DNA from 3 places in the Ruicaihuangia ninglii genome. Region 1 is predicted to be linked to each of the others. Evidence: riboswitches for the same ligand, from Rfam matches in the RefSeq annotation. Region 1 holds a riboswitch; each other region holds the start of a gene.
What was found. A riboswitch is a leader RNA that binds a small molecule or an ion and turns the genes downstream of it on or off. The one in region 1 is predicted to bind glycine.

Region 1 (7,956 bases):
GCGCAACTCGAACGCGCCCGCACGCAGCTCGAGAAGAAGACCGGAATGCCCGTCGAGGAGGAGCAACCCGATGAGACTTCGGCGCCCGTCGAGGAAGCTCCCGCAGCCGAGAGCACGGGGCAGAACGCCCCGGAGACCGACCAGCGGGGCAACAAGGCCCAGAAGACGGACCACCGCGGCAACGGCAATGGCAACGGCAACGGCAATAACGGCAATAAGGGTGGCAACGGTCACGGGAACGGCAAGTCCGACCGATGAGTTCGCCGCGGCACGGTGCCGCACTGATTGCTGTGCTGCTTGCTGCTTCGATCAGCCTGACCGCGTGCGCCCCCGTGCAACCGGAACAGCGGCGGGCGGATGCCACGGCCCAGCTCGCCGAGCGGGTGAGCGACACGGTGAGCGCCGAGGGTGCTGCTGGCCGCTGTGCTGCTTTCGACAGCCGACATCGAGTCGGCCGTCGCCGAAGGACTGGTCACTCCTGACGAGGTTGATGAGGCTCGACGCGCGATCGAAGACGACTCGCTCGACGCGTGGCGCGCGCTCGCAGAACGGACAGCCGGGGACTAGTCCGGCTGGCCCCAAAGACGAGCCTCCCGCCGTTGTCCACGGAGTCGTGGCGGCGCGTCGAACCTGACCGACTGGGAACCAATTTATTAACACTATTGAATAGAGTCGTATATTCCAGTAGCGTCCGTCTGAGGCGTGAAGGCCTCAGTTGCCGCTTGCGGCCCCCACCGAGTCCAGTCGGTGTGCTTCTAAACCAATGACGGAGGATGCATGGCCAACGCAACATTGGGGGTGCCCTCACGGGTCTGGCGTAATCCAGTGCGGCGTTTGGGGCCGGGATTGGCTGGGCTGCTCGGGTTAGTTGCTCTCATCGAGATCCTGCCCAGGGTCGGACTGGTTGACCCGCGATTCCTGCCGCCGTTCAGCGAGATACTCGCGGCGTTGGTCGGTCAAGCCGGAAGCATAGAGTTCTGGCTGGCACTCGGGGACACGATGCGCGGCTGGGCAACAGGACTCGCCATCGCCGTTGTGTTAGGTGTCGTTCTTGGCATCCTGATCGGCAGCAATCAGGTCATGCGCGCCGCCACCGCCACAACCATCGAGTTCCTTCGACCGATACCGTCGGTGGCGCTCATTCCGCTTGCAGTCTTGCTGTTCGGACCGGACATGCGTTCCACACTGTTGCTGGTCGTGTATGCCAGCTTCTGGCAGATGCTCGTGCAAGTTCTCTACGGGGCGCAAGATGTGGATCCCGTAGCGCGGGAGACTGCGCGCTCCTACCGCTTGTCCCGGTGGACTCAGGTTCGCACCGTGACGTGGCCAACAGCTCTGCCATATGTGATGACCGGCCTCCGATTGGCGGCATCGGTGGCCCTGATCCTCGAGGTCACGGGCGAACTCATCATTGGCTCTCCCGGGCTTGGACGTTCGATTGCCGTTGCCCAGAGTTCCGGCGCGGTGTCGATCATGTACGCGCTTGTGATGGTGACTGGCCTGATCGGGGTCGTAGTCAATCTCGGGGCAAGGGCATGTGAACTCCGCGTACTGCGGTGGCATCCCTCGATTCGTGCGGAGGCGGCCCGATGAAGCGACGACGACTCGAAGGGGCCAGGAAAGCCCTCACGTTCCTGGGGCTGCCGGTCCTCCTGGTCGGACTGTGGTGGTTCGCGTCCGCAGGCAGTCAGAACTTCTTCTGGCCGCCGTTGCGCACGATTGTCGAGGTGTTCCCGGAGACCTGGCTCGAGGGCCGAATCCTTGCTGATGTACTCCCCAGCCTCGGCCGGCTAGCCGTGGGATACCTGTTGGCGCTGGTGGTGGGCGTGGTACTCGGAGTCGTGATCGGCGTCTTCCGCACCATTAGGCGAGTGTTGGAACCGGTGCTCGAGTTCTTCCGCGCGCTCCCGCCACCCGCGCTCATTCCCGTCATCATGCTGTTTGCGGGGATTGGCGACGAAATGAAGGTGGTCGTCATTGTCACCGGATGTGTCTGGCCGATCCTGCTTAACACGATCGAGGGGGTGCGTGGCCTCGACGATGTCCTCTTGGACACTGCACAGGTTTACCGCCTGCGTAGCTCCACACGCGTCCGGCACCTGATTCTGCGGGGCGCGAGCCCGCGCATTGTCGCTGGCGCCCGGCAGGCGCTGTCTGTCGGAATCATCCTGATGGTGATCAGTGAGATGTTCGCGGCCAGCAATGGCATCGGCTTCAGCATTGTTCAGTTCCAGCGCGGTTTCGCCATTCCTCAGATGTGGAGCGGCATCATCCTGCTCGGCGTCTGTGGTGTGTTGCTGGCGCTGGTTTTCCGTCTCGTCGAGGCCCGGGTGCTGACTTGGTACACCGGGATGCGCCGTCTGCAGCGAAAGGGCTGACTCATGGTCACTGCGACCCACAATCAATCAGCGATCCTTGAGGTTCGAGCACTCAAGAAGGTCTACGAGACCAAGGACCGCATGGTCGAGGCCGTCCGCGACCTGACCTTTGCTATCAATCCCGGTGAGTTGGTCTGCATAGTGGGGCCATCGGGGGCTGGCAAGACGACGCTGCTGAAGTGCATCGCTGGCCTGATGGATGTGACATCCGGCGAGGTGCTGCTCGAGGGTAAGCGCGTAGTCGGATCTCCGCAGGGCATGGCGGTGGTGTTCCAGGAATACGGTCGCAGCCTGTTTCCGTGGATGACCGTGTGGCAGAACGTGGAGCTTCCGCTCAAGGACAAGGGCGTGCCGAAAACCGAACGCCGACGCCTGGTGACAGAAGCTCTTGAAGCCGTTGGCCTCGACGATGTGCACTCGGCGCATCCATGGCAGCTCTCCGGAGGGATGCAGCAACGTGTTGCCATTGCTCGGGCAGTGGCCTACGAGCCTCAGGTGCTGATCATGGATGAGCCCTTCGCTGCCGTGGACGCTCAAACTCGCGCCGACCTCGAAGACCTCGTGCGTGCCCTGTGGCATCGACTAGGCGTCACCGTCTTGTTCGTCACCCACGACATTGACGAGGCGGTGTACCTGGGGCAGCGGGTCCTCGTGCTATCCAGTTCCCCGACGGTGATCATGGAGGACGTCGTCATTGACCTGCCGGACCAGCGAGACCAGATCCATACTCGCTCAGAACAGCGGTTCGGCGAGCTGCGCACACACATCCATGAGCTCATTCAGCAGGCCAAACGAGGACACCGTCCGGCGGCCGCCGGGGAACATGCTGAGCCCGCAGGTGAGTATCCGTCTCACGAAGCGGTCGTCACCAAACAGGCCCTATGAATTCCGGACCCTCGTCACAGAGGGGTTCCAGTTCCGGATCGCTGAATGCCCGGGACTATTCGTGCGAGCGGTGAGCCCCTCCACGCTCACCGCGAGCGCGTTGTCGCGCCGGTTTCAGCTGCATCTCGAGGCACGATGCTTTGCGGAAGTTATCCGGAAATCCGCTTATAAAGCTATTGAATATACTCGATGGCTCCAGTAGCGTCCTCACCAAGGTGTCCTTGGTCGCAGGCCAGATGCCCCGTCACCACGGTGGCCGCCAGATCCTTGTTGCACAGCACGTCCCGTTTGCAGACCACGTATTCATTGCACCAGCCGGACCCGCCGGCGATCACGACAGGAGCCCCGCATGAGTAAAAGATCGGGCATGTTCGCCCTAGCCGCCACCGTCACACTCGCGCTCAGTGCGTGCGCTGGAGGTGACACGACGACCGGCGACCAGCCAGCGAGTGAGGTCGGAGAAGTTCGCACAGTTACCGTTGCTATGGCGCCGATCGCCACGGCGGGCGCAATCCACGCCGGCGTGGAGCAGGGCTTCTTTGAGAAGCGTGGGATTGAACTGAAGTTCGAGACGGGCACCGGCGGTGCCGCGTTGGTCCCTGGCGTGATGTCCGGACACATTCAGTTTGCGACCGCCACGCCCGTAACGCTGCTGCAGGCACGTGACCAGGGACTCGACATCCGAGCCGTCGCCGGCTGGACGTCCGCCTTGGAGGAAGGGTCCAATGTCAACGTTGTGCGGGCCTTGGACCCAGCCATCAAATCAGCCGAAGATCTCGAGGGAAAGCGAGTCGCCATCAACACCCTGAACGGGATGGGTGACCTCACTATCCGCGCAGCGGTGCGTGCTCACAATGGGGATCCGGACGCAGTACAGTTCGTGGAGCTGCCCTTCCCGGACATGCAGGCTGCGCTCGAGGCAGGGAATGTCGACGCTGCATGGGTGCCCGAGCCCTTTGGCACGATTCTGGAGGGCGCGGGAGCGCACGTCGTTACCTACCCCTCTGACGACTCGGTGCCGGGTCACCCATCACAACTGTTCTTCACCTCAGGTGAGCTGGCCGACTCGGACCCCGAACTGGTCAAGGACATGGCCGAAGCACTCAAAGAATCCACGGCGTTCGCAAACGAGAATCCGGACGCAGTGCGCGAAGGGGCTAAGAAGGTTGTCAAACTGGATGACGCCCTTCTCGCGAAGATTGTGCTCGAACAGTTCAATACCGAGATCCCGGTGGAACGATTGACACAACTCGGTGACCTGATGTTCGAGGACGGAATGCTTCAAAAGCCGGCCGATATCAAGGGCCTTGTCAGGGAGTGAGCTGACTCGATAGCGCAGTGCCCGGCCGCTTCGGCGACCGGGCACTTTCGCGCGCGCGCCGCAGCTCCAGGATTCCCATACGGACACGGTAGCCGCGGTAGCCCGGGTCCCGAGGACGTGCCTCCGGTTGGGATATGCTGGGCCCACAATCACATATCGGGCCACGCAACGCGATGCGGGAGAGTCCCCACAGCCGGGACACCGAAGGAGCAAGCCTCCCCGCCAATCTCTCAGGTAGTCGTACCGCATCGTTCTGGCCACTCTGAAAAGAGTCGAGCGAAATCCGCAGGGAGTTTCGTGACGCTCGCCCACGGTGAAAGTCGCCACCCGCGACGAAACTCTCAGGCCCATGACAGAGGGGGAGTTCCCACGCGAATTGCGCGATCCATTGGAGAACTCCGTGACCGAGACTGACACCGCCCGTCATGGCCCGCTGCATGACATCCATGTGGCCGCCGGCGCAGCCTTCACCGACTTCGGTGGCTGGCAGATGCCCGTCCGCTACAGCTCTGACCTTGCCGAGCATCACGCGGTGCGCACCGCCGCCGGCATCTTCGACATCTCGCACATGGGCGAGATCGTCGTGCTCGGCGCTGAGGCAGGCGCCGCCCTCGACTATGCGCTCGCCGGCCGCCTATCGACGATCGAGGAAGGCCAGGCGAAGTACAGCCTGCTGCTCACCGAGGACGGCGGCATCCTCGACGACCTCGTCGTCTACCGCACCGGGGCGGACCGCTTCCTCGTCGTCGCAAACGCCGGCAATCGCGACGCCGTCGCCGAGGAGCTCATCGACCGGGCGAAGGACTTCGACTGTGAGGTCTACGACGAGAGCGACGACATGGCGCTCATCGCCGTGCAGGGGCCCAAAACGCGCGAGATCCTGACCCAGCTCACCCCGCAGCTCGAGGAGGTCGACCTCGCCTCACTCAAGTACTACCGCTGCGCCGCCGCCCGCTGGAACGGCCACGAACTGCTCATCGCCCGCACCGGTTACACCGGCGAGGACGGCTTCGAGCTGTATATCGCTCCGGATGCCGCCGCCGCACTGTGGACCGCGATCATCGAGACCGGCCAGGGGTCGGGGCTCGTGCCTGCGGGTCTCGCCGCGCGCGACACGCTGCGGCTCGAGGCGGGCATGCCGCTGTACGGGCACGAGCTGGGCCGTGACATCCTGCCCGTCCAGGCCGGACTCGGCCGGGTCGTGCACATCAACAAGGAGGGCGACTTCGTCGGCCGCGCTGCCGTCGAGGCCGGGCCGCCCGAGGGTGCCCGCGTGCTGGTCGGCCTGGTCGCCGAAGGCCGTCGCGCCGGTCGCGCCGGCTACCCCATCGTCACCGAGTCCGGCGAGGTCGTCGGCGAGATCACCTCCGGTGCGCTTTCGCCCACGCTCGGACATCCGATCGCCATGGCCTACGTCGACCCCGAGCACGCCGCCCCCGACACCCACCTCGCCATCGATGTGCGCGGCAGCCGCATCCCCGCAACCGTCACCGCTGTTCCCTTCTACTCTCGAAAGGCCTGAGCCATGCCCGATCTGAACGCACTCAAGTACACCGCCGACCACGAATGGCTCGAGATCGATGGCGATGTCGTCACCGTCGGCATTACCGACTACGCGGCCGACCAGCTCGGTGACCTGGTCTTCGTCGACCTTCCCCAGGTCGGCGCGAGCGTGCAGCCCGGCGCGGTGGTCAGCGAGGTCGAGTCGACGAAGTCTGTCGGCGAGGTGTCCACGCCGATCGCCGGCGAGGTCATCGAGCGCAACGACGCCATCATCGAGAACCCCGAACTGGTGAACGCGGACGCGTTCGCCGGCTGGCTGTTCAAGCTGCGGATCGACCCCGCCGCGCTCGACGCCACCTCCCTGCTCAGCCGGGACGAGTACACGGAGCAGATCGGCCAGTGACCCTCGACTTCGCAGACCGCCACATCGGAACGGATGCCGCCGCGCAGCGGCACATGCTCGACACGCTCGGCTACGCCACCGTCGAGGATCTCGTAGGCGCAGCCGTGCCGCCGTCGATTCGCATCGGCGAGGCCAAGGCATCGAGCATCCCAGCGCCCGCCACCGAGCGCGAGGCTCTCGCCGAACTGCGCACCCTTGCCGGATACAACAAGGCGCGTCGATCGATGATCGGCCTCGGCTACCACGGCACCATCACCCCGGCCGTGATCAAGCGCAACGTGCTCGAGAACCCCAGCTGGTACACCGCATACACGCCCTACCAGCCGGAGATCTCGCAGGGCCGGCTTGAGGCGCTGATCAACTTCCAGACCATGGTCGCCGACCTGACCGGGCTGGCCACCGCGAACTCATCGATGCTCGACGAGGGCACCGCAGTCGTCGAAGGGATGCTGCTCGCCCGCCGCGCCTCGAAGTCCCAGTCGAACGTCTTCGTGATCGACGCCGACGCGCTGCCACAGACCAAGGCGCTGCTGTACAGCCGCGCCGAGGCGGTCGGCATCGAGCTGGTGGAACTCCCGCTGGCCGAGCTTGCCGAGACCGCCCAGCTCCCCGAGTCCTTTGGCGCGTTCATCCAGTACCCCGGCGCATCCGGGCGGGTCCGGGACCCGGCATCCGTCATCGCCGCCGTCAAGGAGCAGGGCGGAGTCGTCGTCGTCGCCGCCGACCTGCTGGCCCTCACGCTGCTGAAGAGCCCGGGCGAGCTCGGCGCGGATGTCGCCGTCGGCACCACCCAGCGATTCGGCGTGCCGATGGGCTTCGGCGGTCCGCACGCCGGCTACATGGCGGTGCGCGACGGACTCGAACGGCAGCTGCCCGGTCGGCTGGTCGGCGTCTCCAAGGACGCCGACGGGCACTCCGCCTACCGGCTCAGCCTTCAGGTGCGCGAGCAGCACATCCGCCGCGAGAAGGCGACCTCGAACATCTGCACCGCGCAGGTGCTGCTGGCCGTGATGGCGTCGATGTACGCGGTCTACCACGGCCCGCAGGGCCTGCGGCGGATCGCCGAGCGCGTGCACGAGCGCACCGTGTCCTTCGCCCTTCGGTTGAAGGATGCCGGCTTCGAGCTGGCGAGCGAGAGCTACTTCGACACGCTGCGGGTCAGCGTTCCCGGCCGTGCGGCCGAACTGGTCGCCGACGCGCACAGCCGCGACATCCTGCTGCACCAGGTCGACGGCGACACCGTTTCGATCAGCTTCGACGAGGCCAGCCTCGACACGATGCCCGGCACCGACCTCGACCAGGACCTCTCGGCCGTGTTCGGCATCCAGGCCGGGTTCGCCTACGCGCCCGACCCCGCCCTGCCGGCCGACCTGCTGCGGACGAGTGAGTACCTGACGCATCCGGTGTTCAACACCCACAGGTCCGAGACCGGCATGATGCGCTACCTGAAGTACCTGGCCGACAAG
Region 2 (7,956 bases), 640 kb from region 1:
CGGGCGGCCCAGATCCTGAAGCAGATCGGCACGGCGCTGAAGATGGTGACCATGCCTGACACGGTGATCATCCCGATGATTGGCACGCTCCGTACCCCAGAGGGCGGCTTCGCGCCGACCCCGATCATCGAGGACTCGGCCGTTCAGCTTCTCGACCAGCTGAGTGACCTGACAGAAGCGATGTCGCCCCTGCGGGAGCGGATTCTCACGGCCGCGGCCAACTGAGTCAGTCCAGACAGCGTCAGTTCAGACGCGTCAGTTCCCAAAACCCTCTCCTTCTGGAGGGGGTTTTGTGGCTTGTCGACCGGGTCTCGCCCGGCCAGCACCCGTAATGCTCGACTCGCCGCATCACTCAGATCGAATGATTCGCGCCGCTCCACCGCTCGATACGTTCGGACTGAGATCGGAGACATCGTGTGGTGGAACAGGAAGCGATCCAAAGACGGATCGTCGAGGGGCTTCTTGTGGTGGAACAGGAAGCAACCCAAGAAGGAGTCACCGGTAGGCGCGACGGGTCTCCTCTCCGCAGCGGAGCCGTCGAACCCGCACCGCAACGCCTTCATCCTGATGGGACTCGGAGGGGCGACCGTCGTCGCCTTCGGGCTTGCGGCGATCTCGGGAATCTTCGCCCCCTTCTTCCTCGGGATCGTGCTCACCATCTGTGTGCACCCGCTGCGGGTGTGGCTTGAAAAGCGAGGAGTGCCGCGTGGCATCACTACAACGGCGGTGATTGTCGCCGTGCTGCTCGTGCTCGTGGGGCTGGGCTACGCCATCATGGTCGCCTTCGGCCAGTTCGGGGACTTGCTGGAGCAGTTCAGCGACGAGATCGCGGCGTTCGGGCAGGATGTCGCGGCGGCACTGGCCTCGACCGGCATCGTCACCGACCAGATCCACGACATGTTCGCGAGTTTTGATCCGGCGGCGCTGGTCGGATTCGTCGGTGACCTGATCGGCGGGCTCACCGGCTGGGTCTCACTACTCGTCATCGTCTTCACGATGCTGCTGCTGATGGGCATGGATGCCGCATTCGTCCCGACCCTGCTCAGGCAGCTGTACCCCGCACGGCCGCTCGTCGCAGCCGCCCTGGCCACCTACGGCTCGAACGTGCGGCGGTACATGGTGGCGACTGCCGGGCTGGGCGCGGCGCAGGGCATCGCCGATTGGATCGCGCTGCTCATCATCGGAGTCCCCGGCGCGTTCATCTGGGGTCTGCTCGCGTTCGTCTGCTCCTTCATCCCGAACATCGGGTACTTCATCGCCCTTGTCCCGCCGATCATCTTCGGGGCTCTCGTCGGCGGGTGGCAGACCGTGACCGCCGTCATCGTCGTCTATGGCGTCATCAACGGAGTCATCCAATCGGTGATTCAGCCCCGGATCATCGGCCGGGCCGTGAGCCTGAGCCAGACGATCACCTTCTTCTCCGTGCTGTTCTGGGCCGTCCTCCTCGGACCGATCGGGGCGATCCTGGCGATCCCATTGACGCTCCTCGTTCGTTTGGTCCTCGTGGACTCCAACCCGGCGATGACCTGGATCCGGCCGATACTCGGCGAGCACGATGAGACAAAAGTGGCCATGGCCCAGTTCGATGCCCTGGCAAAAGCCCAGCGCAAGGCGCGCAAAGCAGACAAGGTGAATGCCGCCCCAGACAAGGCCGCACCCGCCCCAGACAAGGCCGCACCCGCCCCAGAGCAGTAACCCGGGCAGACGGGTGGTAGCTCCGCCCCGCGTCGGCGGACAACCCGAATGTCGCTGCGGACGCGGGGCGAAGCTGACTTACCGGTTCGCAACCCGACACCGCTCAAGGGTTTGGGGGACCTTGGGAGTGAGGCGAACTCGGCAAGCATAGGGGTACATCGGCGGGCCTCCCCATCCCCACTTTCGGGGGGAGTCCTGCTGATTCGGGGTACACCGAAGCGTTCTACTGGTGTTCGGCATAGTGTGCTCGGGGGCGCAGAAGTGACGGAAGAGGGGCCGAGATGGCTGAATGGACCGCCGACGAGTTGAGCAAGGTGGGCAGCGCCGAGAAGTTGAAGCTAGCCTCCGTGCGACCGGACGGGACTCTGCGCCCGTACATCACGATGTGGGTGGTTCGTGCCGGCGACGACCTCTACGTGCGCTCGGCGTACGGTCCGGACAATCCCTGGTACGTGCGCGCCAAGGCCAGCGGCGCTGGCCGCATCCGCGCGGGTGGGATCGAGCGCGATGTCCACTTCGCCGAGGCGGATGCCGCCTCTTACGCCGCGGTCGACGCGGCCTACCACGCCAAATACGACCGCTACGGTCCACGGATCGTCGGAACCGTCACCGGTCCGGACGCTGCACCGCTGACCATTCGCCTGGTCCCGCGAGACGCGTAGGCGTCGGAGCAACCGTCGCCATCAACTACGAGGGATGGCAAGTGGCAGGTGTCGGCATCCGGGCATTCATGATTAGCTGAGCTCCACAACCGAACACGTCGACGACCCACTGCGGGAGAACCTGCCCAGCAGGTGCCGTAGGAGCAACCCCTCCCGGGAATCTCTCAGGCCCCAGGACCGCAGAGGCGAGGCAACTCTGAAAAGCGGCGCTCAGGCGTCCACCGACGGTGCAAGCGGATCGACATCCGCGGAAACTCTCAGGTTCGAGACAGAGCGGGAGGAACCCATTGTCACGTTCGGTGCGCCCGCACCGAGCATCCGACCAAGGAGTTCCCAGATGGCCATCAGCGTCTTCGACCTGTTCAAGGTCGGCATCGGACCCTCGAGTTCGCACACCGTCGGGCCGATGCGCGCCGCCGCCGAGTTCGTCGCAGCGCTCGGAACCCGGGCGCTCGACGTGCACGAACTCCGAGTGGATCTGTACGGTTCGCTCGCCGCCACCGGGCGCGGGCACGGCACCTTCCCAGCTGTGCTGCTCGGCCTCGAAGGCAACCGGCCCGACGAGATCCTGCCGACCGAGGTCGACGAGCACCTGGCGCGGATCACGGCAGACGGCACCGTGCGCATCGCCGGCACCCGCGAGTTGCCATTCCGCGAGTCGGACATTGTTCTGCACCCCCTGACTGTGCTCAAGCGGCACAGCAACGCCATGCGGTTCGAGGTGCGCGACGATCACGGCGGCACCATCGACTCGGCCCACCTATTACTCGGTGGGTGGCGGATTCATCGTGCGCGACGGCGATTCCGAGGCGATGCAGGAGGCGGATGTCACGGAGCCCCTGCCGTTCGGCACTGCGGCAGAGCTCCTCCGGCACTGCGCCGAGCACGACCTCGCCTTCAGCGGAGTGATGCTTCGCAATGAGCTCGCTACCCGAAGCGCCGACGAGGTCCGCGCCGGAATCCTTCGCATCCGCGACGTGATGGCGGATTGCGTCACCAGCAGCCTGTCCCGCGAGGGACTGCTGCCGGGTGGACTGCAGGTGCGCCGGCGCGCCCCCGACTGGTATCGCCGGCTGCAAGCCGAGGGCGCCGAGAACAACCCCGCCTTCTGGCAGGAGTGGGTGAACTTCATCGCGCTCGCCGTGAACGAAGAGAACGCCTCCGGCGGTCGCGTCGTCACGGCACCGACCAATGGGGCTGCCGGGATCATTCCGGCGGTGCTGCACTACGTGCTGAACTTCGTCCCGGCGGTCGCCAATGGCTCGGAGGAGGAGAAGGAGGACGCCGTCGTCCGGTTCTTCCTCGCCGCGGCCGCGGTCGGTGTGCTCTACAAGACGCAGGCGTCGATCTCCGGCGCCGAGGTCGGCTGCCAGGGCGAGGTCGGTTCGGCGTCGTCGATGGCTGCCGCCGGACTGGCCGAGGTGCTTGGCGGAACGCCGCAGCAGGTCGAGAACGCCGCCGAGATCGCGATGGAGCACAACCTCGGGCTCACCTGCGACCCGATCGGCGGTCTGGTTCAGGTTCCGTGCATCGAACGCAACGCGATCGGCGCAGCGAAGGCCGTCAACGCCGCGAAAATGGCGATGTGGGGAGATGGCGAGCACCGCGTCTCGCTCGACGAAGTGATCATCACGATGCGCGAGACCGGCCGCGACATGAGCGCCAAGTACAAGGAGACCGCGATGGGCGGCCTCGCCGTCAACGTCGTTGAGTGCTAGTCGGGCCCACCCGAACTCAGCGTGTTGCTCCTATCCTTACGGGTACACGTATCCATTCAACGGAGAAGAGGATCGCAGTGAGCTACGCCGTGACAAACCCTGCCACCGGAGAGATCGTCAAGACGTTCGAGACGATCAGCGAGGCCGATCTGGAAAAGGCGATCGCATCCGCGGACAAGGCCTTCCGCGAATGGTCCAGATCGACTGACGTCCAGGAACGTGCCGCCCTGATCCGCCGCGTGGCCGAACTTCACGTGGAACGCCGCCAGCAGTTGGGCGAGATTATCGTCCGCGAGATGGGAAAGCCCATCGAGCAGGCCCTCAGCGAGGTGGACTTCGCTGCGGCGATCTACGAGTACTACGCCGACAATGCGGCCAAGTTCCTCGAGGATGAGCCGATCCAGCTTCTGGATGGTGAAGGGTCGGCGCTCGTTCGCCGCTCCGCTCTGGGACCGCTGCTCGGCATCATGCCGTGGAACTTCCCCTACTATCAGGTCGCTCGCTTCGCCGGGCCAAACCTGATCATCGGCAACACCATCCTGCTGAAGCACGCCGAGCAGTGCCCCGAATCATCCGCGGCCATCGAGCAGATCTTCCGCGACGCGGGCTTCCCAGAGGGTGCCTATGTCAACATCTATGCGTCGCACGATCAGATCGAGACGGTCATCGCCGACCCGCGGGTTCACGGGGTCTCGCTCACCGGCTCCGAGCGGGCCGGCGCACAGGTTGCCCAGGTCGCGGGACGCCACCTGAAGAAGGTCGTGCTCGAGCTCGGCGGGTCCGACCCATTCATCCTGCTCTCCACCGATGACCTCGACACGGCGGTGCAGCACGCCGTGGACGCGCGCCTCGACAACAACGGGCAGTCCTGCAACGCCGCCAAGCGTTTCGTGGTCGCGGACGAGCTGTACGAGTCGTTCCTGGAGAAGTTCACCGCCAAGCTCGCCGAAATCGAGGCGACCGATCCGACCTCGGCGGACTCTGCGCTCGGCCCGCTTTCCTCGCTCCGCGCCGCCGACAATCTGGCCGAGCAGGTCAAGCGTGCGGTCGAGCATGGCGCCACCCTGGTGCATGGCGGCGGTCGCGACGGCGCGTTCTTCGAGACGACCGTGCTGACCGACGTCACCCCGGAGAACCCGGCCTCGCGGGAAGAGTTCTTCGGCCCGGTCGCACAGGTGTTCCGTGCGAAGGACGAGGCTGACGCCGTGCGGATCGCCAACGACACGCCTTTCGGCCTCGGCTCGTACGTCTACACGACCGACAAGGACCAGGCCATGCGGGTCGCCGACCAGATCGAGGCCGGCATGGTGTTCGTCAATGTCGTGCTCGCCGACGGCGCGGAACTGCCCTTCGGTGGCATCAAACGGTCGGGCTCGGGTCGTGAGCTTGGCCGCTTCGGCGCCGACGAGTTCGTCAACAAGAAGCTGATCCGGATCGGGTGATTTCGAGACGCGTCACTCGCTTCGCTCGCGGCGCTCCTCAATCACCGGTGTCCGTCGCGAGGAGCGCCACCCACAGGTCGGCGCGAACCGCGAACGAGCGCAGATCGCGTTCGAGCAACCGTTCAATCAAGGCGACTCGGTTGCGCACGGTGTGCCGGTGCACCCCCAGCTCCTCGGCTGCGGGGTCGAACCGGCCATCGTGCGCGAGCCAAACCCGCAAGGTGTGACGCAGTTCGGTGCCGTTCGTTGCATCGTGGGCATCGAGCGGGGCCAGCATCGCGCCGGCGATGGCGGTGGCATCCGTGCCAGCCAGATACGCAACGACTCCCTCGCGCGCGATGGCATCGAACGACGCGACGCCCGCACCCGATTCCTCGGCGCGATCCCGTGCCTGCCGCGCCTGCGCGAGAGCGGTCGGCAGCTGATCCCACTCTGCGGCCTCTGAGACGCCGACCGACAGGCTGAATCGTTCCGCGAGTTCGGCTGCGAGATCTCCGCCGGCGCGACCCATACAGAGCACGAAGTCGTCACCCTGCTCGGCGTAGAACACACTGTCGGGGCGGGCCGCAGATCGCACTTCCACGTGCTCGATCCGTCCACCGGACGTCGGATCGCGACAGTGGCGGATGCTTCGGTCGCCGACGGTATCCGAGCACTGGATGCCGCGGCCGCAGCCCAGGCGGACTGGGCACGCACTCCCGCCCGAGTGCGCGGCGAGATCCTGCGCCGTGCGTTCGACCTGCTGCAGGAGCGCAAGGAGCAGTTCGCGTTGCTGATGACCCTAGAGATGGGCAAGCCGCTGTCCGAAGCGCGCGGCGAGGTCGCCTACGGTGGCGAATTCCTGCGCTGGTTCGCCGAGGAAGCGGTGCGGATCCAGGGCCGCTACGGCACGAACCCGGAAGGCACCGGGACCATGATCGTCACACAACGCCCGGTGGGCCCGTGCTACCTGATCACGCCGTGGAACTTTCCCCTCGCGATGGCGACGCGCAAGCTGGGTCCGGCGTTGGCGGCCGGCTGCACCGTGGTCATCAAGCCGGCGACCCTCACGCCGCTGACGACCCTCGCCCTCGTCGCACTCCTCAAGGAAGCCGGCCTGCCGAAGGGCGTCGTGAACGTGATCACGACGACCTCCACCGGCAAGCTGTCCGAGGCGCTCCTCAGCGACCCGCGGCTTCGCAAGGTCAGCTTCACCGGCTCCACGCCGGTAGGCGTCGCCCTGCTGAAGCAGGCGGCACCGAACGTGCTACGCACGTCCATGGAGCTGGGCGGCAACGCCCCGTTCGTCGTCTTCGACGACGCCGATCTCGACGCGGCGGTCGAGGGCGCGCTGGCCGCGAAGTTCCGCAACATCGGACAGGCCTGCACCGCGGCCAACCGGTTCATCGTGCAGGAGGGCATCGCCGACGAGTTCGCGGCCCGCCTTGCGGAGCGCGTTCGCTCGATGAAGGTGGGACGCGGCATCGACGACGGCGTGAACATCGGCCCGCTGATCGATCACAAGGCGGTGGCGAACACCCAACGACTGGTTGACGACGCCGTGGCCAAGGGAGCGGTCCTGCTCGCCGGTGGCTCCGCGATCGAGGGCGACGGGAGCTTCTTCGAACCGACCGTGCTCGACCAGGTGACGGACGGGATGGCGATCAAGGCCGAGGAGATCTTCGCCCCGGTCGTCGCCATCATCCGGTTCTCGGACGAGGACGAGGCAGTGCGCATCGCGAACGACTCCGAGTACGGACTGGTCGGCTACGTGTTCACGCAGGACTTCCAGCGCGGCCAGCGCATGATCGAGGCGATCGACACCGGGATGATGGGCCTGAACATCGGCGTGGTCTCCAACGCGGCGGCACCGTTCGGCGGTGTCAAGCAGTCGGGCGTTGGGCGCGAAGGCGGCACCGAGGGAATCCACGAGTACCTCGAGACGAAGTACACCCTGATCCCGAACCCGTCCTAGACATACCGCGTCACCAGCGGAAATCACAGGAGGGACCCGCGCCAGCACGGCGCGGGCCCCTTTTTGTGATCAGTTCCTGTCCGCTGACCAGACGAGCGCGCCAAGCCCGCAGGCAACTCGCAATACATTCCGTAAAGCAAGGTGTTGACTTGTTGCGGTCTGGCTGTCATCCTGTCATACCAGAGGCTCCACACACATTCATTCAACTGAATTGAGGTCAATGGTGAAATCAATCAGGATCACGGCAGCAATCGCGGCCGCAGGTCTTCTGGCACTGGCAGGCTGCTCGTCAGCTGGTGACCAATCGAGCAACGGCGAGGACGTCAAGCTCGAGTTCTGGACCCAGATCTACGGCGACCCCGCCGAATGGCGCACTGCCATCGAGGGAATCGCTGCGGACTTCGAAGAGCAGACCGGCACCGCGGTCGAGGTCGAGTTCATCGACTTCGCACAGTCCCGTGACCGGTGGATGCTCGTCGCCCAGG
Region 3 (7,956 bases), 650 kb from region 1:
GGAACACCTTCATCCTGAAGCCCAGCGAGCAGGACCCCGGACCCAGTCTGCTCATCGCACAGCTCGCGGCGGAAGCAGGTGTGCCAGCCGGAGTCCTGACCGTTCTGCACGGTCGGCAGCAGGTGGTCGAGACGCTCATCGATCATCCGGACACGGCAGCGGTCTCCTTCGTCGGATCTACTCCGGTTGCTCGGGCGATCTATAGCAGGGCATCGCAAGCGGGCAAGCGAGTTCAGGCGATGGGAGGAGCCAAGAACCACCTCGTCGTCGCCCCGGACGCGAATCTCGATGCAGTCGCCGATGCGCTCTCGTCGGCCGCATTCGGATCGGCAGGCCAGCGATGCATGGCAGTCACGACAGCAGTGGTCGTCGGCGATGTCGCAGATGCCCTCGCGGAGAAGATGCGCGAACGTGCGATGAACGTCGTTGTCGGTAACGGTGCAGATCCTTCATCGGAGATGGGGCCGGTCATCAGCATCGACGCGCAGGTGCGCATCCGTGGTTTCGTTGAGCGCGCAATCGCGGGCGGTGCGACCGCCGTTGTCGATCGCAGCACCGAACCAGTGGAAGGCCATGACCAGGGGTCATTCGTCGGTCCCGTGGTGCTGGATGGCGTCAGCCCGTCGTCCGAGATCTACCAGAACGAGGTGTTTGGCCCCGTTCTCATCCTCGTGCGAGTCGAAACCTTCGACGAGGCACTCGAGCTCGTGCGTACCAACCGCTACGGCAATGGGGCATCGCTCTTCACTCGCAGCGGACTGCTCGCGAGGCGTTTCCAGCGGGAAGCCCAAGCGGGAATGGTCGGAATCAACGTGCCCATCCCCGTGCCCGTCGCTGCCTACAGCGTGGCTGGCTGGAAGGATTCCATCTTCGGCGACACCGGTCTCAACAACGGATCCTGGCGCTTCTACAACCGGCCCAAGTACGTCACAAGCCGCTGGGACGAATCGACCTCCGGCGTCGACCTCGGCTTCCGGCCTAACTGATCCATCCGCACGACGCGCCAGTCCTGCGCAGGCGGTGTCCGCAGATCAACGCGGACGCCGCCTGCGCCCCACTGTTCCATCACTGACTGCCCGAGGAAATATCACATGCTGAAACCGGTGCGGGGCCCTCTCTGGCCATATTCGTTATAGTGGATCAACGAAGAAAGCGAGATGGCGTCGGTGGTAGACCGCATCGAGGAACTGAACTCTTTCAGTCTTTCCTACCCGCCCAACCCGAGCTCGATTGTTTTCGCTGAAACGCCCCGCGATGTGCAAGGCGCAGTTCTCGCGGCCGTTCAGCAGGGCAGAGGAATCGCCGTGCAGTCGACGGGGCACGGAAGGTTCGACACAAGTGACGACGCCGTCCTGATCACGACCCAGCGAATGACCGGCATTGAGGTAGATCCGACTCGCCGAACCGCCCGGATCGCGGCGGGCGTGCGTTGGGGACAGGTCATTGCCGAAACGACGAAGTACGGCCTCGCTCCGGTGCATGGATCATCTCCAACCGTGGGTGTCATGGGGTACACGCTCAGCGGCGGCATTGGTTTGCTGTCCCGAAAGTTCGGGTACGCCGCGGATACGGTCCTCGAGGTTGAGCTCGTTACTGCGAGCGGTGCACTCATTCGTGTTACGCCGAACGAATACGAAGACCTTTTCTGGGCGGTCCGCGGAGGCAAGGGAAGCTTCGGCATAGCAACCGCGATCGAGGTGCCACTGTTCCCGGTGCCGTCCTTCTACGGTGGTGCCCTCTTCTTCCATCCCGACGCGATTCCTGACGTGCTGCCGTTCTTCGTGGACTGGGTTCGTACGCTTCCTGACTGGTTCGCGGCATCTGTTGCAATTCGGGCACCGGTTCCCGAAGTGAAGGCTGAAGGTTTCAGTCACCTGTTGCACCTCAGGTGCACGTCAGTGGGCGACAGCCGGGAATCGTCAGCGCTCCTTGCGCCCATTCGTACGCTGCCGGGCATCCTCACCGACGCTGTTGATGCGAAGCCCTATTCGCGCATCCGAGAAGTGCACAACGATGGCGCCGGCCCCGTCGCGTTCACGGAGAAGAGCCGCTACCTTCCCTACCTGAGCAGGAACCTTCTGGATGAAGTTCTCGAGGCATATCCGGACGATAACGGAGGGCTTCCCCCTTACATCGAATTCCGGCACCTGGGCGGCGAAATGACTCGATCGCCAGTCCACGCCAACTGTGTCGGCGGTCGTGGTTCGGAGTTCAGCGTCACGGTTATCGGAAGAACGGAGCACAGCTCTCGCGCTCGGGCAGAGAAGATCTTCCGCCTCGCTGATGCCGCGTCGGCCGGCCAGCCGGTCCTCAACTTCCAAGGCGATGAAGTCGGCCCGGAACGGGTTCTCGCTGCGTATGACCCTGAGGATCGCGAGCGGCTGTTGAGTCTGAAGCGTCAGTACGATCCCGAGAACGTCTTCCGGCACGGGCACGTCATTGCTGCACCGGCAGCCGTTCCTGCTTCCTGGGGGTGAGCGCCCCCGGCCGTGCGACCTAGGCCCGTGCCCGTGGCAAACCGGCCACCGACGACGACCGAGTGTCAGCTCGAATCCCTCGATTATGCGTATGGACGACACTCACCGCGGCGTCTGGATCGCCTGTTCGGATGGTATCCACAAGCGCTTCATGAATCTGCAGGCGTTCAGCATGAAACAACTGCAGATCCTGTCCGCTGGCAGCGGCGATCCGCAACGTGTGGGCCTCGATTGTGTCAAGAAGTCCGACGTAGAGCGAGCTGAGCGTGAGATTGGGAGTTACTTGCGCGATCCGCCTGTGGAGCATCCAGTTGGCATGGATGAACCGGTCATCGTCGCTCTTGCCGACCGCGTCACGCATGTCGGCGAGGAGGACATCGATGTCCTTCAGGTCACGATTGGTTCGATACTCGCAGGCATCGTTGATGACTTCGTACTCAAGTCCATTTCGAACCTGAGCACTCGCCGGGATGTCAATGTCGTCCGAGTCCAACTCGAGGACTGCGTTTCCCAGGCGGGCAATCGGCGATTGCTCGACCGCGAAGACACCGCCGCCGGGCCCAGACCGCACCCGAATGAGGCCGCGCGTCTGTAGCAGGCGCAGGGTCGTGTTGAGAGTGCCTTCTGACACACCAACGATCGCCTGGATTTCCTTTTTGCTGCCAAGACGAGCGCCGCTTGGAAGCGACCGCACCATTTCAGCGATGCGGCGCGCGACAACTTCCGGCCGCGAGTCTCCATACGTCACGAGGTAAGTCTCCTCTCAGTCAAGCGCAAGTGATCCTATCCACGCGGAATGCCGCGCCATAGCGGCGCCGCACCGTGTCGAGATCATTTCAGGTCTGGTACAGGTACTCCTTTGACACAGAGCTTACATAACCCGTATATTCGATATAGCGGATTACACAAACGCGCTGGACGTGTTACCGGGTATACCGCAGACACAAGTTCGAGCAAGGCATCACACAAACTGATGGCGCCGAGAACGGGAGCGACGCAATGCACCTAGTTGGATTCACCTCAAATGGCAGCGGCCGGCACATAGGACGTCTGGTTGGCGAGGTCATCGAGGACCTCGGAGCCGCCGACTCCTTCTATGAGGATCCCTTCCTGAATAGCAAGTCTTCGGCGATACGAGAATTCCGCGCTGACGAGGTGAAATTCGCGCCTGCCGTTCCGATCACCTCAAGGGTGTTTTGTGTTGGCATCAATTACGTGAGCCACGCGGGCGAATCAAAGGACCTCGCTGGGATCGATCTTCCGAAGGTGCCCATGGTCTTCGGGCGCTGGGAGCAGACCCTCATTACTGACGGCGAATCCGCTCCTGTTCCACATGGAGAGGAGGGCCTTGACTGGGAGGTTGAACTGGCTGCGGTCGTCGGTCGGCGCTTCAAGCACGGCGCGACCATTCGCCCCGAGGACGCGGTGTTCGGCTACGCGGCGTTCAATGATCTCAGCGCTCGCCGCAAGCAGCTTGAGACGCCTCAGTTCACCCTGGGGAAGAACGCCGACCGCTCCGGGCCGATCAGCGCCGTGGTGACTGCCGAGGAAGTCGGTGACATTTCCGCCGGACTGCGCGTGAGGACCCTTGTCAATGGGGTTGTCAAGCAGGACGGGAACACACGCGACCTCATTCACGACATCCCAACGATCATTGCCCACGTTTCAGAAACGCTCACGCTGTTGCCGGGGGACATCATCGCCACCGGCACGCCGGGCGGCGTGGGTGCGGGGATGAAGCCGCCGCAGTTCCTGAAAGCCGGCGACGTTGTCGAGATCGAGGTCGAGCGGGTCGGGAAGGTGCGGACTCCCATCGGATGAATGGCTCCGACCAGTTGATCTGATCGGATGCGGCGTAACCGAGCGGCGAGTACTGAATACACGTCGACGACCCACTGCGGGAGAACCTGCCCAGCAGGTGCCGTAGGAGCAACCCCTCCCGGGAATCTCTCAGGCCCCAGGACCGCAGAGGCGAGGCAACTCTGAAAAGCGGCGCTCACGCGTCCACCGACGGTGCAAGCGGATCGACATCCGCGGAAACTCTCAGGTTCGAGACAGAGCGGGAGGAACCCATCTACCGTGCCGGTGCTCAGCACCGAGCACTCGACAAAGGAGTTCCAATGCCCGTCACCGCTTACGAGTCCCAGACGATGTTCGATCATCTCGGCGTGGTCGATCCGGAGATCGCGACTGCCATCGATCGCGAACTCGTCCGCCAGCGCATTGGGCTGGAGATGATCGCGTCTGAGAACCACACCGCGATCGCCGTGATGCAGGCGCAAGGCTCGGTACTAACGAACAAATATGCGGAAGGCTACCCCGGCCGTCGCTATTACGGCGGCTGCGAACATGTCGACACCGTCGAGCAGCTCGCCATTGACCGCGCCAGAGCGCTCTTCGGCGCGGAGTACGCGAACGTCCAGCCGCACTCGGGTGCTCAGGCCAACGCGGCGGCCATGCATGCGTTGATCAATCCTGGCGACACCATCATGGGCCTCGACCTCGCGCACGGCGGCCATCTCACCCATGGCATGCGGCTGAATTTTTCGGGTCGCCTCTACAATGTGGTTCCCTATCGAGTTGCCGAGGCCGATCACCGTGTCGACCTGGACGATGTGCGTCGGCTCGCGCACGAGCACCGGCCGCAACTCATCATCGCAGGCTGGTCTGCCTACTCGCGCGAACTCGACTTTGAAGAGTTCCGCCGCATCGCCGATGAGGTCGGGGCATACCTCATGGTGGACATGGCGCACTTCGCCGGTCTCGTCGCTGCGGGCCTCTATCCCTCCCCGGTACCGCACGCGCATGTGACGACGTCGACGACGCACAAGACGCTGGCAGGACCGCGCGGGGGCTTGATCCTCACCAATGACCCCGCGATTGCAAAGAAGGTCAACTCAGCGGTATTCCCGGGCCAGCAGGGCGGTCCGCTTGAGCATGTCATTGCGGCGAAAGCGGTCGCTTTCAGACTGGCTGCAACCGAGGCATTTCGGGAACGGCAGCGCCGCATCGTTTCCGGCGCGAGGATTCTCGCCGACCGCCTCGATGGTGCGGATGTGCGAACCGCAGGCATCAGCGTCGTGAGTGGCGGAACCGATGTCCACCTCGTCCTGGTCGACCTCCGCGAGTGCCGCATGGATGGGCAGCAAGCCGAAGACCGTCTTGCGTCGATCGGTATCACTGTCAACCGAAATGCCGTGCCCAACGATCCACGGCCCCCGATGGTCACATCCGGCCTCCGGATCGGCACGGCAGCCCTCGCCGCTCGCGGGTTCGACAACGCCTCATTCACAGCAGTTGCGGACATCATTGCCGAGACGCTCAGCGGTGACGACTCCGCGCTCCCCGCGCTCGCCGAACGTGTCCTGCAACTCGCGGACGCTCATCCGCTGTACCCCGAGCTCGCCGATCTCACCCAAGCGACGCGCGCGGCTCGCCAGAACGGCCAGGGATAGCACCCACTCACAAGAGCACTACGAAGGGGTAACAACTCATGTACCGCAAAATCCTGGTCGCGAACCGCGGTGAGATCGCGATTCGCGCGTTCCGGGCGGCGTATGAACTCGGTGCGAAGACTGTGGCGGTGTTCCCCTACGAGGACCGCAACTCGCTGCATCGGCTGAAGGCCGACGAGGCGTACCAGATCGGTGAGCCCGGTCATCCGGTGCGTGCCTACCTGGATGTGGGGGAGATCATCCGGGTCGCCAAGCTGTCGGGCGCGGATGCGATCTATCCGGGATACGGGTTCCTCAGCGAGAACCCCGACCTTGCGCAGGCCGCCGCCGACGCGGGTATTGCCTTCATCGGTCCTCCCCGGTCGGTGCTCGAGATGGCGGGCAACAAGGTCACGGCCAAGGAAATGGCGATCGCCGCGGGGGTCCCGGTTTTGAAGTCCAGCCCCGCGACCACCGACATTGACGTGTTGGTTACGGCAGCCGAGGAGATTGGTTACCCGGTGTTTGCCAAGGCGGTCGCCGGGGGTGGCGGCCGAGGGATGCGTCGGGTCAATACTCGCGAGGAACTGCGGCCGGCGCTGGAGGCAGCCATGCGTGAGGCCGACAGTGCGTTCGGGGATCCGACTATGTTCCTGGAGCAGGCGGTGATTCGACCTCGCCACATCGAGGTGCAGATCCTCGCCGACACCGCGGGGGAGATCGTGCACCTGTTCGAGCGGGATTGCTCGGTGCAGCGCCGCCACCAGAAGGTCGTGGAGATCGCGCCAGCGCCGAACCTCGATGAGGACGTGCGTCAGGCGATGTACCGGGATGCGGTCGCGTTCGCGAAGTCGATCGGCTACGTGAATGCAGGCACCGTCGAGTTCTTGCTGGACACGGCGGGCGATCGCGCGGGGGAGCATGTGTTCATCGAGATGAACCCGCGCATCCAGGTGGAACACACGGTCACTGAAGAGGTCACCGACGTCGACCTCGTGCAGGCGCAGATGCGAATCGCGGCAGGGCTGACCCTTGCCGAGCTGGGGTTGACGCAGGATCAGATCCAGCTTCGCGGTGCCGCGTTGCAGTGCCGGATCACTACCGAGGATCCGGCGAGCGACTTCCGACCGGATACCGGAAAGATCACCACCTACCGTTCGCCGGGCGGCGCGGGTGTGCGCCTGGACGGCGGAACGGTCGCCGCCGGTGCCCAAGTCAGTCCGCATTTCGATTCGATGCTGGCGAAAATGACCTGTCGTGGCCGTGATTTCGACACCGCCGTCACTCGCGCCCGCCGCGGGCTCGCCGAGTTCCGGATCCGAGGGGTGACCACTAACCTCGCGTTCCTTCAAGCGGTGCTTGCCGATCCGCAGTTCCAGGCGGGGGATCTGAGTACCTCTTTCATTGACGAGCGCCCCGAACTCGTGCACACCCATGGCTCGAAGGACCGGGGCACGAAGGTGCTCCATTGGCTCGCCGATGTAACGGTCAATCAACCCAACGGAGCAGGTGCCGGTCTCATCGACCCGGCGGTGAAGCTCCCCCCAATCGATCGGAACACGGCGCCGCCGTCCGGGTCACGCCAGCGGTTGCTGGAGCTGGGCCCAGCCGGCTTTGCTCACGCGTTGCGCGGGCAGGAGGCGCTTGCAGTGACCGACACCACTTTCCGTGACGCGCACCAGTCGTTGCTGGCCACTCGTGTCCGGACGAAGGATCTGGTGGCCGTGATGCCGCATATCGCGCGGATGACGCCAGACCTGTTCAGCGTGGAGGCGTGGGGCGGCGCGACGTTTGATGTCGCCCTGCGTTTCCTTGGGGAAGACCCCTGGCAGCGGCTGGCCGCGATGCGGGAAGCGCTGCCCAACGTGGCGATCCAGATGCTCTTGCGCGGCCGCAACACCGTTGGTTACACGCCGTATCCAACCGAGGTCACCGACGCTTTCGTGCGCGAGGCGGCGGCGACTGGTGTTGACATCTTCCGCATCTTTGACGCGCTCAACGACGTTGACCAGATGCGCCCCGCGATCGACTCCGTTCTTGACACC

Region 2: it holds a riboswitch for glycine, as region 1 does, so the genes downstream of both, GO591_RS13555 (L-serine ammonia-lyase) here and gcvT (glycine cleavage system aminomethyltransferase GcvT) in region 1, are expected to answer to the same signal.
Region 3: it holds a riboswitch for glycine, as region 1 does, so the genes downstream of both, glyA (serine hydroxymethyltransferase) here and gcvT (glycine cleavage system aminomethyltransferase GcvT) in region 1, are expected to answer to the same signal.

What each region holds. Positions count from the first base shown of each region.
Region 1 is NZ_CP046619.1:2,131,973-2,139,928, reverse strand. Features, by position in the region: gene GO591_RS10340 (hypothetical protein) at 1-258, shown strand, start outside; gene GO591_RS10335 (hypothetical protein) at 409-567, shown strand; gene GO591_RS10330 (ABC transporter permease) at 778-1,593, shown strand; gene GO591_RS10325 (ABC transporter permease) at 1,590-2,378, shown strand; gene GO591_RS10320 (ABC transporter ATP-binding protein) at 2,382-3,263, shown strand; gene GO591_RS10315 (ABC transporter substrate-binding protein) at 3,613-4,584, shown strand; glycine riboswitch at 4,751-4,840, shown strand; gene gcvT (glycine cleavage system aminomethyltransferase GcvT) at 4,985-6,106, shown strand; gene gcvH (glycine cleavage system protein GcvH) at 6,110-6,490, shown strand; gene gcvP (aminomethyl-transferring glycine dehydrogenase) at 6,487-7,956, shown strand, end outside.
Region 2 is NZ_CP046619.1:2,769,432-2,777,387, reverse strand. Features, by position in the region: gene GO591_RS13570 (NADPH-dependent FMN reductase) at 1-225, shown strand, start outside; gene GO591_RS13565 (AI-2E family transporter) at 463-1,695, shown strand; gene GO591_RS13560 (DUF2255 family protein) at 1,977-2,357, shown strand; glycine riboswitch at 2,460-2,547, shown strand; partial or broken gene GO591_RS13555 (L-serine ammonia-lyase) at 2,695-4,075, shown strand; gene GO591_RS13550 (NAD-dependent succinate-semialdehyde dehydrogenase) at 4,153-5,517, shown strand; gene GO591_RS13545 (PucR family transcriptional regulator) at 5,555-6,100, opposite strand; gene GO591_RS13540 (NAD-dependent succinate-semialdehyde dehydrogenase) at 6,050-7,471, shown strand; gene GO591_RS13535 (ABC transporter substrate-binding protein) at 7,692-7,956, shown strand, end outside.
Region 3 is NZ_CP046619.1:2,780,112-2,788,067, reverse strand. Features, by position in the region: gene mmsA (CoA-acylating methylmalonate-semialdehyde dehydrogenase) at 1-986, shown strand, start outside; gene GO591_RS13600 (FAD-binding oxidoreductase) at 1,158-2,477, shown strand; gene GO591_RS13595 (FadR/GntR family transcriptional regulator) at 2,497-3,225, opposite strand; gene GO591_RS13590 (fumarylacetoacetate hydrolase family protein) at 3,477-4,298, shown strand; glycine riboswitch at 4,366-4,453, shown strand; gene glyA (serine hydroxymethyltransferase) at 4,598-5,932, shown strand; gene GO591_RS13580 (pyruvate carboxylase) at 5,971-7,956, shown strand, end outside.